2 regions of the Methylobacterium sp. AC433 genome follow, and region 1 is predicted to be linked to the other one. Evidence: riboswitches for the same ligand, from Rfam matches in the RefSeq annotation. Region 1 holds a riboswitch; the other holds the start of a gene.
The links. Region 1 has a riboswitch for cobalamin ahead of AC0IWM_RS04170 (CbtB domain-containing protein). Riboswitches for the same ligand answer to the same signal wherever they lie in the genome.
Positions count from the first base shown of each region.

Region 2: it holds a riboswitch for cobalamin, as region 1 does, so the genes downstream of both, AC0IWM_RS13110 (TonB-dependent siderophore receptor) here and AC0IWM_RS04170 (CbtB domain-containing protein) in region 1, are expected to answer to the same signal.

Region 1 is NZ_CEEDBN010000002.1:135,084-142,164, forward strand. Features, by position in the region: gene cobW (cobalamin biosynthesis protein CobW) at 1-241, opposite strand, end outside; gene AC0IWM_RS04160 (DUF1636 family protein) at 238-666, opposite strand; gene AC0IWM_RS04165 (CbtA family protein) at 659-1,417, opposite strand; gene AC0IWM_RS04170 (CbtB domain-containing protein) at 1,445-1,621, opposite strand; cobalamin riboswitch at 1,674-1,866, opposite strand; gene cobU (bifunctional adenosylcobinamide kinase/adenosylcobinamide-phosphate guanylyltransferase) at 1,952-2,485, shown strand; gene cobO (cob(I)yrinic acid a,c-diamide adenosyltransferase) at 2,482-3,081, shown strand; gene AC0IWM_RS04185 (hypothetical protein) at 3,081-3,797, shown strand; gene AC0IWM_RS04190 (cobyric acid synthase) at 3,794-5,248, shown strand; partial or broken gene AC0IWM_RS04195 (MFS transporter) at 5,314-6,656, shown strand; gene AC0IWM_RS04200 (DUF3616 domain-containing protein) at 6,643-7,081, opposite strand, start outside.
Region 2 is NZ_CEEDBN010000007.1:230,661-237,741, reverse strand. Features, by position in the region: gene AC0IWM_RS13125 (GNAT family N-acetyltransferase) at 1-316, shown strand, start outside; gene AC0IWM_RS13120 (lysine N(6)-hydroxylase/L-ornithine N(5)-oxygenase family protein) at 313-1,689, shown strand; gene AC0IWM_RS13115 (ATP-binding cassette domain-containing protein) at 1,731-2,564, shown strand; cobalamin riboswitch at 3,116-3,317, shown strand; gene AC0IWM_RS13110 (TonB-dependent siderophore receptor) at 3,460-5,529, shown strand; gene AC0IWM_RS13105 (acetyltransferase domain-containing protein) at 5,529-6,692, shown strand.

The sequences.
Region 1 (7,081 bases):
CGTCCGCCACGGTGCAGCAGATGCAGCCGTTGGCGAGCTCGACGATATCCTCGTCCCCGCAGCCCTCAATGCCGCAGGCGGCCAGGAACGAGCCGTCGAAGCCGATATCGCCGAACTCGTTGACGATGATGGCGAGGCGCCGCCCGTTGGCGTTCTCCACGAGGTGGCGCACCAGGGTGGTCTTGCCGGCCCCGAGGAAGCCGGTGACGATGGTGCAGGGGATCTTGGCGACGAGGGTCATTCGGCGGCGTCCGGATGGGGGGGCGCCGCGACGGGCGGCGAGGGAGCGGGGAACGGCGGGATGCGGGCGACGACGCCCTTGCGGAATTCCTGGGGCCTCGCCTTCCACGGCACGATGCCGTCCGGCGTCTCGGCATAGAGGGCGAGGCCGTCCAGGATGGTGGCGGCGGATTCCACCGGGTCGAGGTCGCCGTAGACGTAGGTCCAGCGCCCCTGCGACGCCACCGCCACCGTGCAGGGCCGCTTGCAGACCGAGAGGCATTCGACGCTCTCGACCGCGATGCCGGGGTGGCCGCCGGCGCTCACGGCCTCCTGGAGGGCGGCGAGCAGCCGCGCGCCGGCGCGCGGCTCCGACGCGTCGCCCGCCGCCCGGCAGGTGGCGCAGACGTAGAGGGTGACGGGCGCGGCGGTCTCGGGCTCAGGCATGAACGGCCCGGCTCCGGCCGAACAGGCCCCAGGCCCAGCCATAGGCCAGCCCGATCACCGCCCAGAACACGAAGGCGATGCCCAGCGAGCGCGCGGCGAACTGCGCCGCGTAGGAGGCCGGCAGGTTCGAGGCGGCGTGGCTCGCCTCCGGCGCGCCCGCGAGATGCGGCGCGACGAGGAGGACGATGCCGCCCGCGATGGTGATCGGCGCCCGCCGGATCGCGATGAGATACAGCCCCATGGCGGTGGCCGCGGCGGTCATCACCCACCAGAACTGGCGGTCGGCCAGGGGCGCGGCCTCCATGCCGGGCAGTTCCGGCGCGAGGCCGAGGGCGGGGGCCAGCGCCACCGCGAGGAAGCCCCCGATGGCGAAGCGCAGGCCCGTCTCGGGGTTGGGCTCGCGGTTGCAGGCCAGCAGGACGGCGCCGAGCAGGAGCGCGTAGCCGACGCCGCCCACCAGGGTGGCGAGCGCCGTGAAGGCCATGCGGGGCAGGCCGGGGCCGGGCTGCCAGTCGGGCGCGACCTCGCCGCCCGCCACCGAAGGATCCTTGGTGCCGTGATCGTGCCCACCGTGCACCCGCACGATCAGCGCGGCGGACGACAGCAGGGCCGGTTCAGCGGTGGAGGCCTGCGTCTCGTAGCGCTCGGCCGCGATGATGAGCGGCGAGGTGAGCGCGAGCTGCAGGACCGTCGCGACGACAGCCGCGAGGAAGCCGGCGACCAGGGCCGCCGACACGAGCCGGATGATCATGGGGGTGTCTGCCTTAAGCGGATGCGCTCAGTGGCAGGGGAAGTTCTGGCTGTGCCGGAAGTCGTGGGCCGCGTTGTGCAGCGCCATCGCGGGGGCGAAGCCCGCCATGAACACGAGGCCGAGGCCGAGGAAGGCGGCCACGAGCACGGCGCCGAGGCGCTCGTTGGTGCGGGTGCCGGTCAGGACGAGGGTGTTGGTCGACATCGCGTTCATCTCCTGGCCGCCCCGCCGGCGGCCGTCATCGAGCGGGTGGGACGATGGTCCCCTCTGGACGGCAGGTCTCCTGGCTCGCGGGTCGCTGGTCCTGCCGCCTTCCCGGATCGCTCCAGTGGCCGATGGCAGTCCCGTCTCCGCTCACAGTTGCGGGGGCAGCCGCGGTTTCAGGGTCGCCCCCTCACCGCATTCCCTTTTCACCCCGTTCCCGGGGCACCGTCCGATCCACGCTTCTACGCGGTTGCCGATCCGCTGACAACGCGACCCCGGCGGGTTTCCCGCCTTTGACCTCGAGCCCCGATTTCGGGCACAGCATTCCGCATGCCCCACCCCACGCCCCGAATGACCCTCGTGCTCGGCGGCGCGCGCTCGGGCAAGAGCGCCCACGCCGAGGCGCTGATCGAGGCGTCCCCTCGACCCTGGCTCTACCTCGCCACCGCCCGGGCCTGGGACGACGAGATGCGCGAGCGCATCGCGCTCCACCGCGCCCGCCGCCCGGACGGCTGGATCACGCAGGACGTGCCCCTCGCCTTGGCCGAGGCGGTCGCCGCCGCGACCGGGCCGGTGCTCGTCGATTGCCTGACCCTCTGGCTCACCAACCTGATCCTGTCCGAGGCCGACCTGGAGGCCGCCACCGCCGCGCTGCTCGCGGCCTGCGCGGCGGCTCCCGGCCCGGTGGTCCTGGTCGGCAGCGAGGTCGGCCTCGGGATCGTGCCGGACAACGCGCTCGCCCGCCGTTTTCGCGACGCCGCCGGGCGCCTGCACCAGCGCCTCGCGGCGCAGGCGGACCGCGTGGTGCTCACGGTGGCGGGCCTTCCCCTGATCGTGAAACCCCAACCCGGAGCCACCCCATGACGGACGCCGAACGCCATCGCGAGAAGATGGAGAAGCGCAAGGCCGTGCAGGACGCCGAGGTCGCGGAGAAGACGATCGAGAAGGGTCTCCTCATCGTCAATACCGGCCCGGGCAAGGGCAAGACCACGGCGGCTCTCGGGTTGATGCTGCGGGCGCTCGGCCACGGCTGGCGGGTCGGCGTGGTGCAGTTCATCAAGGGGGCCTGGGACACGGGCGAGAAGCACGCGCTGAAGGCCTTCGGCGATCGGATCGACTGGCACACCCTCGGCGAGGGCTTCACCTGGGAGACCCAGGACAAGGCCCGCGACATCGCCGCTGCCGAGCATGCCTGGGCCAAGGCCCTCGACCTGATGGCCGACCCGACGATCCGCCTCGTGGTGCTGGACGAGCTCAACATCGCGCTGCGCTACGACTACCTGGACCTCGACGCCGTGGTGGCAGTTTTCCGGGCGCGCCGGCCGGACCTCCACGTCATCGTCACGGGGCGCAACGCCAAGCCGGCCCTGATCGAGGCCGCCGACCTCGTCACCGAGATGGGCAGCGTGAAGCACCACTTCGCCGCCGGGGTGAAGGCGCAGGAGGGGATCGAGTTCTGATGCGGGTGGCCATGGTTGCGGTCGCGCTGTCCACGCTGACGGGACCCCACGGGCTCCGCGCCGATCCCGCGCCGGCCTGGCCCGCCACCTATCTCGGCCGCGTCGAGGCCCTGGCGGTGATGGAAGGGCTGAACGCCCGGCTGCTCGCCAGCCGCTCCGCCACCGCGACCCTCGAAGGGTGGTGCGCCGAGCATGGGATGGCCGCCACGCCCCGGCTCGCGGCGAACCTGCAGCGCGGGGTGGACAAGCCGGCCTCGGACGAGACCCGGCAGCGCCTGAATGCCGGCTCGGACACGGTCCTCCGCTACCGTCAGGTGAGGCTCGCCTGCGGCGATCACGTCCTGTCGGAGGCGGACAACTGGTACGTGCCGGAACGCCTGACGCCGGAGATGAACCGCCTTCTCGAGACGACCGACACGCCGTTCGGCCGGGCGGTCCAGGCCCTCGGCACGACGCGGCAGACCGTCGGTGCGGAGTTCCTGTGGCAGCCCCTGCCGCTAGGGTGGGAGCAGGCGCCGCCCCCGGCGGCGACCTGCGGCGCCCTCGCGATCCCCGACCACCTGTTCCGGCACCGGGCCGTGCTGTTCACGGCGGAGCGGGTGCCGTTCGCGGAGGTCGTCGAGACCTACGGCGCCGCCGTCCTGGCCTTCCATCGCGCCGCGCGGCCGGCCGATCCGGCCTGCGCCGCGCCCCCGTCGGAGCGGCCTCGGCCATGACCCGCGCCATCATGATCCAGGGCACCGGCTCGGATGTCGGCAAGTCGCTGATCGTGGCCGGTCTGTGCCGGGTCTTCGCGCGGCGCGGGCTCGCCGTGCGGCCCTTCAAGCCGCAGAACATGTCGAACAACGCCGCCGTCACCGCCGATGGCGGCGAGATCGGGCGGGCGCAGGCGCTGCAGGCGCGGGCGGCCGGGGTGGCGCTCTCGGTGCACATGAACCCGGTGCTGCTCAAGCCCCAGAGCGAGACCGGCAGCCAGGTCGTGGTCCAGGGCCGCATGGTCGGCACCGCCAGGGCGCGCGACTACCAGGCCTGGAAGCCGCGCCTCCTCGCCTCCGTGCTGGAGAGCTTTTCGTACCTGAAGGCCGAGGCCGACCTCGTGGTGGTGGAGGGCGCCGGTTCGGCCTCGGAGGTCAACCTGCGGGCCGGCGACATCGCCAACATGGGCTTTGCCCGCGCCACCGGCACGCCGGTGATCCTGCTCGGCGACATCGACCGGGGCGGCGTCATCGCCAGCCTCGTCGGCACGAAGGCGGTGATCGACCCCGCGGATGCCGCGATGATCCGGGGCTTCCTCGTCAACCGCTTCCGCGGTGATCCGAGCCTCTTCGCCGACGGCATGGCCACCATCGCGCAGGCGACCGGATGGCCGAGCTTCGGGCTGATCCCGCATTTTCCCGATGCGGCCCGCCTGCCGGCCGAGGATATGCTCGGGCTTGCCGGATCGGAACCGGGCAACGCACGCCGCAAGGTCGTGGCCGTGCCGGTGCTGCCGCGCATCGCCAATTTCGACGACCTCGACCCGCTCCGGGCCGAGCCCGACGTGGCGGTGGTGCTCGTGCGCCCGGGCGAGCCGATCCCGGTGGCCGACCTCGTGCTGCTGCCGGGCTCGAAGACCACCATCGACGACCTCGAAGCCCTCCGCGCCGAGGGCTGGGACATCGACATCCGCGCCCATGTCCGGCGCGGCGGGCGGGTGCTCGGGCTCTGCGGCGGCTACCAGATGCTCGGCCGGCGCATCGACGACCCGCACGGCATCGAGGGCGCGCCCCGCTCGGTGCCGGGCCTCGGGCTCCTCGACATCGAGACCGTGATGACGCCGGAGAAGCACCTCGCGGCCGTCACCGGCACCAGCCTACCGGACGGCGTGCCGTTCGCGGGCTACGAGATGCATGTGGGCGACACCACCGGGCCGGATACGGCGCGCCCGGCGATCCGGCTCGCGGACGGGCGCTCCGACGGCGCGGTCTCGGCCGACGGCCGCGTGACCGGCACCTACGTGCACGGCCTGTTCGCCGACGACCGCCAGCGCGGCGCCTGGCTCGCCCGCCTCGGGGCGGCCCCCAGCGGTCTCGCCTACGAGGCCGGCATCGACGCGGTGCTGGACCGGCTGGCCGATCATCTCGAGGCGCATGTCGCCTGCGAGGCCCTCCACGCCCTAGCGTTGTAGCGGCCGGAGGGATTAGGCTCGGCCTCGAAGCCCGGCTCACGACGGGCGCGGCGAGGAAGCACCCGATGGTCCCGGCCCCTCCCCAGGTGGATGCGCGTGTCGCCGAGGCGACGATCCGCACCGTGACGCTGCGGCTGATGCCGCTTCTCGGGGTGATGTACCTGATCGCCTATATCGACCGGCAGAACATCTCCTACGCCAAGCTGCAGATGGTGGGCGACTCGGCCTGAGCGAGAGCGTCTACGGCCTCGGGGCGTCGCTGTTCTTCCTCGGCTACTTCCTGTTCGAGGTGCCGAGCAACGTGATCCTGGAGCGGGTGGGGGCCCGGCGCTGGTTCGCCCGGATCATGCTCACCTGGGGGCTGATCACCATCCTCCTGGGTTTCACCCAGAACACGACGATGTTCTACATCCTCCGCTTCCTCCTCGGCGTCGCGGAGGCGGGGTTCTTCCCCGGCGTCCTGTTCGCCCTGACCCTGTGGTTCCCGCAATCGCACCGGGCGCGGATGATCGGCTGGTTCATGATCGCGAGCGCGCTCGCCAACGCGGTCGGCGCGGCCATCGGCGGCGCGCTCCTCGACCTCGACGGCACCCTCGGCCTCAAGGGCTGGCAATGGGTCTTCGTCGCCACCGGAATCCCCGCCCTGGCCCTGGCGGTCATCGTCCTGCGCATCCTGCCCGACGGGCCGGAACAGGCGCCCTGGCTCAGCCGGGAAGGGCGCGACTGGCTGAGCCGCACCCTCGTGGCCGAGCGCGAATCCGGCGGGAAGGTCGAGCACGGCAATCCCTTCGCGGCGCTCCTCGACCGGCGGGTCTGGATGCTCGCCTCCGTCTACGTCGCCTTCCCGCTGGCCGCCTACGGGCTCAGCTACTGGTTGCCCACGGTGGTGCGCAGCTTCGAGGTCTCGAACACCGTCAACGGCTTCATCAACATCATCCCGTGGCTGATCACGGCGCTGGCCCTGTGGTGGGTGCCGCGGCGGGCGGCCCGGACGGGCGACCAGGTCTGGCACGTGGTGGTGCCGGGCCTCGTCGCGGCGCTGGCCCTGGTGCTCAGCGTCCTGCTGCCGGGCTCGGCGCTGAAATTCGCCTGCCTCTGCGTGGCCGCTGCCGGAGTCTTCTCCGCCCAGCCGGTCTTCTGGTCCCTGCCGGCGACCTTCCTCAAGGGCGCGAGCGCGGCGGCCGGGATCGCCGCCATCAATTCGGTGGGCAATCTCGGCGGCTTCGTCTCGCAGAACGCGGTGCCGTTCATCCGCGACCAGACCGGCAGCGACCTCGCGCCGATGTACTTCCTGGCGGCCTGTCTCGGCGTCGGCGCGAGCCTGATGTTCGTCGTGCTCTCGGCGCTCCGCCGCGACGCCGCGCGCCGGGTCGCGGCGCAGGCGGACCCCGGCCTCAGGGTGGCGTGAGCGCGGGCGGGATCGAGACCGCGTAGGCGTGCGGTGCCCCGTTCCGCAGGCTGTCGAACAGGACGAGGACCCGGTCCGGCCCGAGCGGGACCGCGGCCTCGGCCTTGCCGTCGATGACCTTGCCCGTCTCGGTCTCGCCGCGGACCGGCGCGAGGGTGGCGACGGGGGTCAGGGTGCCGGACGGCAAGTCGGCGAGGGACAGCCGGTAGGGCACGGGCAGGCCGTTGCGGGACGAGCCCGTGAGCACCAGCATCCGTCCATCCGGCAGGATCGTGAGGTCGCGGATGCCCGCACCCGTCCCGGCCTCCAGGGCGATCGTCGCGACGTCGGCCGACAGGGCGGCCGGCCCCTCCGCGAACAGCGCCTCGACCGGCACGGAGACGAGGAAGGCCTTGCCGTCGAGGCTCGGCGCCCGCAGGCCCGCG
Region 2 (7,081 bases), on a different contig from region 1:
CCGGTTCCGTGGCCGGCCCTACGTCTCCGCCTGGCTGCCCTCGCTGATGCACGCCCTCTTCCTCGACGATGCGCGCACCGACCGGATCGTCGGCGAGCCCCGGGCCGATCACGTCCAGCAGCTGCGCAACCTCGAACGCTCGGGCTTCGCCCGCATCAAGACCTTCGACTTCCCGCACAAGCGCGCCGCCCTGGTGATGCTGCTGCGCGAGCGCTTCTTCGGCGAGCGGCTGTGGGCGCCGAACCTGCCGCAGGCGCAGCCCGCGCGCGGGGACGACGCGACAATCGCAGACCGCGCGCTGGGAGCCGCCGCATGACAGAAGGCTATCAGTCCGACGCCGCCCTGAGCCTTCGAAGCCCGGTCCCCGAGGCGGAGGCCTTCTCCTTCGGCGGTGAGGGACCGGGCGGCGCCGTGCAGGACGTGATCGGGATCGGCTTCGGCCCGTCGAACCTCGCCCTCGCCATCGCCCTCGACGAGGCCGGCCGCCGGAGCGGGCGCCCCGCCCGGGTGCGCTACCTGGAGCGCCAGCCCGAGTTTCTCTGGCACGGGGGCATGCTGCTGCCCGACAGCGGCATGCAGATCTCGTTCCTGAAGGATCTCGTCACCCTGCGCGACCCGACGAGCCCGTTCAGCTTCATCAATTACCTCCACGTGCACGGCCGGCTGACCGACTACATCAACCGCAAGTCGTTCTATCCGAGCCGGATCGAGTTCAACGACTACCTGCGCTGGGTGGCGTCCCACTTCGCCGACCGGTGCGATTACGGCGAGACCGTCCTGGCGGTAGAGCCGGAGCGGACGGGCGAGACGGTGCGCCACCTCGTCGTGCGCTCGGTGGACGGCGCCGGGCGCGAGCGCCGGCGCCGGACCCGCGCCGTCGTCCTCGCCACGGGCGGCGAGCCGCGCATTCCGGAGGCCTTCGCGGGCTCTCAGGGCAATCCGCGCGTGTTCCATTCCTCAGGCTACCTTCGGAGCATCGACGCGCTCCCCCTCGCCGCCCCCTCGCCGCGCATCGCCGTGATCGGCGCCGGCCAGACCGCCGCCGAACTGTTCCTCGACCTCCAGAGCCGGCTGCCGGGCGCGCAGGTCGACATGATCTTCCGCGGCCAGGCCCTGAAGCCCGCCGACGACAGCCCTTTCGTCAACGAGATCTTCAATCCCGACTTCACCGACTTCGTCTACGGCCAGCCCGATTCGGGCCGCAGCGCGCTGATCGAGGAATTCCGCGGCACCAACTACTCGGTGATCGACGGGGACCTCCTGACCCGGATCTACGAGATCCTCTACCAGCAGAAGGTCGTGGGCACGGCCCGGCACGCCCTGCACCGGCGGACCCGCGTGGAGGCCGTGACCGACCACGGCCCGCAGGTCGCGCTCGACCTCGTCGACGAGGCCACCGGCGCGCGCCGCCGCGACCGCTACGACGCGGTGATCCTGGCCACCGGCTATCGGCGCGACCGGGTCCAGTCCCTGATGCCGGCCCTGGAGCCCTACCTCGCGGACGGGGGCGTCGATCGCGATTACCGCCTGCGGACCCGGCCCGGCTTCGAGCCGGCCATCTACCTGCAGGGTTTCAGCGAGGAGAGCCACGGCCTGAGCGACACCCTGCTTTCCATCCTGGTGGTTCGCGGGCAGGAGATCGCGCAAGCGCTGCTGAAGGACGCTCCCCAGGCCCGCGCCTCGGCCTGATCCCGCCCCGCCCGACCTCACGCCTCGACGGACCATCCCGGATGATCGCCACGGCCATTCCACCCGCCGATGCCCCCGGGGCCGTCCCGCCGGCGGGGGACGCGGTGGGCTACCGGCTCGATGGGGTGTCGTTCGCGGTGCCCGGGCGCCAGCTCCTCGCCCCCCTCACCCTCGACCTGCCGAGCCGGGGCGTCGTCGGCCTCGTGGGGCATAACGGCTCCGGCAAATCGACCCTGATCAAGCTGCTGGGCCGCCAGCAGCGCCCCAGCGGGGGCCGCATCAGCTTCCGGGGCCGCGCCCTCGATGCCTGGGGCGACCGGGCCTTCGCGCGCGCCGTCGCCTACCTGCCGCAGGCGACGCCCCAGGCGCCGGGATTGCTGGTGCGCGAGCTCGTCGCCATGGGTCGCTATCCCTGGCACGGAGCCCTGGGGCGGGTCGGTGCCGCCGACCGCCGGATGGTCACCGAGGCGATGTCCCTCACCGACACGGAGGCCTTCGCCGAGCGTCTCGTCGACAGCCTCTCGGGGGGCGAGCGCCAGCGGGTCTGGCTCGCCATGCTGGTGGCGCAGGATGCCGGCTGCCTCCTCCTCGACGAGCCGATCTCGGCCCTCGACGTCGCGCATCAGGTCGACGTGATGGCCCTGGTCCGGCGGCTCGCCGACGCGCGCGGCGTCACGGTGCTGGTGGTCCTGCACGACATCAACTTGGCGGCGCGCTACTGCGACGAGATCCTCGCCCTCCACGGCGGGCGCCTCATTCGGCGCGGCTCTCCGGACGACCTCCTCACGCCGGAATCCCTCGAAGCCATCTACGGGATCCGCATGGGGATCTTCCGGCACCCGGACAGCGACGTGCCCATCAGCTTCACGCGGTGAAGCCCGCAATCGCCGGTGACGGCGGGACGGGCTCGAGGTCCCGGCGCGGAGACCGAAGCGCGTGCCTCCAGCGCGACGCCGGCTCCTCCCTGGCCTTGCGGCCGGAGCACATCCGCCCTGTGCGACCCTCCGACCTTGCCGAGCACCGCACGGCTCACGGGCGCCGGTACCGGATGCGGACGGTCAGCGCAGCGTCCACCCGTGGGCCTGGCGATCCGGATCCGTCGCAGGCTCCGGGAGCCCGTCCGATCCATCCCCTCGGCGGCGCTGCCCAGGGGGGCTCGGCTCATGGCCAAGGTGTTTCGCGCGTGGGCTCCGTATCGAGGCTGGATTCCGTCCGCCTTCGCACGTCTTCGTGCCCGGCCGATGTCCGGATCGCGAGACGCCGCGTGGATGTCGGGGCGCGTCCCGACGGTCCGCTTCGAGGCGAAGAAGTCGAGATGCGGACGCCGAGGAGCCCTGAGCCAATCGTCGTGAGCGCCGGCATGTCACCGTCGAAGCACATGCGATGGGAAAGCCTCGGAGTGCCATTGACGGCGAACCGCCTCTTCGGGCTCCTTGTCCTCGACGGTTCCTCCCCGGAGGATCAAAAGGGAACGCGGTGAGGGTTGCAAACCCGATGCCGCGGCTGCCCCCGCAACTGTGAGCGGCGAGCCCATCATCAACACGTCACTGGGTGCCTCGGCACCTGGGAAGACGATGAGAGGGCGGTGACCCGCGAGCCAGGAGACCTGCCGTCAGTCGTGGTCACACGCGAAACGCGCTGGGCGGGGTGCCCCGGCGGGTGCGGGAGCATGCGCGTCGCGCGTGCTTCGGCCTCGTTCGCGGTGACGTGCCACTGCCGAGGCCGTCCGTCTTGTCCCGTCGTCCATCGAATCCGTTTTGGCCCGCCCTGGTGTTGACCTGTGCGATCCCCTCCGTCGTCGCGGCCCAGGGGGCGCGCTCCGGCGAGACCGCCGTGGTGCTCGACGCGCTCTCGGTCGAGGGCACCTTCACCGCCACGCCGACCTATCGGGTGCCCGAGCTCTACAGCGGGACCAAGACGGTGACGCCGCGTCGCGACGTGCCGCAGCAGGTGGACGTGGTGCCCCGCGAAGTCCTGGTCGACACCGCCGCGACCCGGGTCGAGCGCGCCCTCGACTACGTGCCGGGGGTGGGCAAGCAGAACGATTTCGGCGCCCAGAACCTCGCCCTCTACTCGGTGCGGGGCTTCGCCACCCAGGACATCTTCCAGAATGGCTTCAACATCGCCCGCGGCTACAACGGCGCGCCGGACACCCAGAACGTCCAGTCCATCGAGGTCCTGAAGGGCCCGGCCGGTGCCCTCTACGGCCGCAGCGACCCGGGCGGCACGGTCAACATCCTGACCAAGCAGCCCGTGGCCCGGCCCTTCGTGGAGATGGGCACGCTGTTCGGCAGCTTCGGCACCGCCCGCACGACGGTGGATGCCGGCGGCGCACTGAGCGAGGACGGCAGCGTTCTCTATCGCTTCAACGGCGTGCTCGCCCGCCAGGACAGCTTTCGCGACTTCGTCGACGGCGACCGCGTGCTGGTCGCGCCCGTGGTGAGCTGGCAGGTGACGCCCGACACCAAGATCACCGTCGAAGCCCAGTACCTGCGCAACCGCCAGACCTTCGACCGCGGCACGGTCTCGGTGAACAATCGCCTCGGTCTCGTGCCACGCTCCCGCTTCTTCGGTGAGCCGGGCGACGATTCCGTGTCGGAGAGCGCTCTGCTGCAGGTCCGGCTGGAGCACGCCTTCAACACCGACTGGCAGCTGCGGGTCGCCGGCCACTTCAACACCGGCAGCCTCACGGGCCCGCAGACTGGTGCGACCGGCATCCTCGACGATGGCCGCACGCTCCTGCGCGAGTTCCGCCGGCACGACTTCACCTGGGGTGTCGCCATCGGCCAGGCCGAACTCGTCGGCCGCTTCGAGACCGGGCCCTTCGCCCACACCCTGCTGCTCGGCCTGGAGCACGAGCGCTACAACAGCACCGAGAACCTGCAGCGCTCGACCCCGCGCCTCGACCCCTTCGCCCTCGACCTGTTCGATCCCGTCTACGGACAGGCCAAGCCCCCCTTCACGCGTCGCTACAGCGCCAGCGAGAACGTCGGCAACACGGCCGTCTATCTCCAGGACCAGGTCGCCCTGAGCCCGGAATGGAAGCTGCTGCTGGGCAACCGGACCGACTTCTACAACCAGACCTTCCGGGACAAGGTCGCGGACGAGCGGACCGAGCAGGACCGCACCGGCTTCTCGCCGCGGGCCGGCCTGGTCTACCAGCCGCTGTCGTTCCTTTCCCTCTACGGCAACGTCGCCGCCTCGTTCCGCCCCAACACCGGCTTCGACAGCGCTTCCCGGCCCTTCGCGCCCGAGACCGGGTTCGCCTACGAGGTCGGGGCCAAGCTCGACCTCTTCGACGGCCTGAGCGTCACGGCGGCCGCCTTCCACATCGAGAAGCAGAACGTGCTGACCACCGACCCGGCGGACTTCTTCTTCCAGATCGCCGCCGGCGCCGTGCGCAGCCGGGGCTTCGACGTCAGCCTCGTCGGGCAGGTCACGCCGGAGTTCCGGGTGATCGGCGGCTACGCCTTCATCGATGCGGCGGTCACCCGCGACGCGGTCCTGCGGGTGGGCTCGCCGCTCCTCGACATCCCGCGCCACAGCGGCTCCCTGCTCGGCATCTACGAGGTTCAGGCCGGCGACTGGAAGGGCTTCGGCATCGGCGGCGGGTTCCGGGCCGTCGGCTCGCGCCTCGGCGACAGCGGCAACGAGCGCTTCCGCCTGCCGGGCTACGTCCTGACGGACGCGCTGGCCTACTACCGCTACGGGAACCTGCGCTTCGGGATCAACGTCGACAACATCTTCGACGAGACCTATTACGAGCGCTCCTACAACAGCTTCTGGGTCGGCGTCGGCGAACCGCGTCGGGTCACCGTCAGCATCACGGCACGGTTCTGATGGCCGAGCGCGCTCCGACGACCCGCCCGCTCTCGGGGGACCGCATCGTCTCGATCGATGCCCTGCGCGGCCTCGTCATGCTGCTCATGCTCGTCGACCACGTGCGGGAGTTCGTCTACCTGCATGCCCAGGTCCGCGATCCCATGGACCTCGCCGTGACCCCGCCCGATCTCGCGCTGACGCGGCTGACCTCGCATCTCTGCGCCCCGGTCTTCATCCTGCTCACCGGCCTCTCGGCCAGCCTCTACGCCCGGAAGCACGGCAACCGGCGTGCGGCCAGCGCCTTCCTGCTCAAGCGCGGCCTCCTGCTGATCCTCCTCGAGGTGACGCTGGTCAGCCTCGCCTGGACCCGAAGCCTGACGCCGCCGATCCTCTACCTTCAGGTGATCTGGGCCATCGGCCTCAGCATGGTGGCGCTGGCCGCCCTGCTCTGGCTGCCCCGCTTGGTCCTGATCCTCTTCGCCCTCGCGGTGATGCTCGGCCACAACCTGCTCGATGGGCTCGTGCTCCAATCCGGCGACACCGGCTACGTGCTCTGGTCGATCCTGCACCAGCGCGGCTTCATCGGATCGCCCTGGGGCGTGGCGCGCACCTCCTATCCCGTCCTGCCCTGGTTCGGCGTGATCGCGGCGGGCTACGCCCTCGCGCCGCTCTTCGCCGGACCGGTCGGGCCGGCCACCCGCCGCGCGGGGCTCCTGGCGCTCGGCGGGGCGGCGCTCGCCGCTTTCCTCATCCTACGAGGTCTCAACGGTTACGGCGAACCGGTGCCGTGGCAGACGGGGGCGACGCCTCTCCTGACGGCCCTCTCCTTCCTGAACCTGACCAAGTACCCGCCCTCGGCCGACTTCCTGCTGCTGACCTTGGGCCTCGGCCTTGGGCTCCTCGCCCTGTTCGAGGCCGTGCCGGCGCGAAGCCTCGGAGTTCTGCACATCTTCGGGGGGGCGCCGCTGTTCTTCTACCTCGCGCATCTCTGGCTGCTGCGCCTGCTCCATGACGGCGCCCTCGCGCTCGGCCTCGCCGGACCCTCCGGTCGGCTCGAGGCCGGGGCACCGGTGCAGATCTGGCTGATCGCCGCCGCCCTCGTCCCGCCGCTCTGGCTCGCCTGCCGCTGGATGGTCGGCCTGAAGCGCCGCGGCGCCTGGTCGGGCCTGAGCTACCTGTAGTCCAGGATCGAACGTCCGCTTCGCGGGACTCGGAGAGGCCTGCCTGAGGCCGACCCGGGACGGGAGCGGAGCTAAGGTCTTCGGATGGAATGCAGCCTGCTCGCTTCCGGATCGATGCGAGATCCGGGCGGACGCCGGCTGTCCCGGTGACCCGGCGGCGTCGGGTGTCACGCTTCCCACGCGCCGTCACCGTTCGGCTCGACTCGGCAAGCTCCGGCTCGACTCGGCAAGCCAGGATCTCGGCACGCCAGGATCTCGGCACGCCCCTTCGTCCTGCCGAGGGCATCCTCCAACATTCGAACGTCGCCGCTCTTCCGCCTTACCGTGCAGCTTTCCCGCGATCCGGAGCGGCAGGCACGCGCGATCAGGACGTCCGCTCCTTGAGCGAG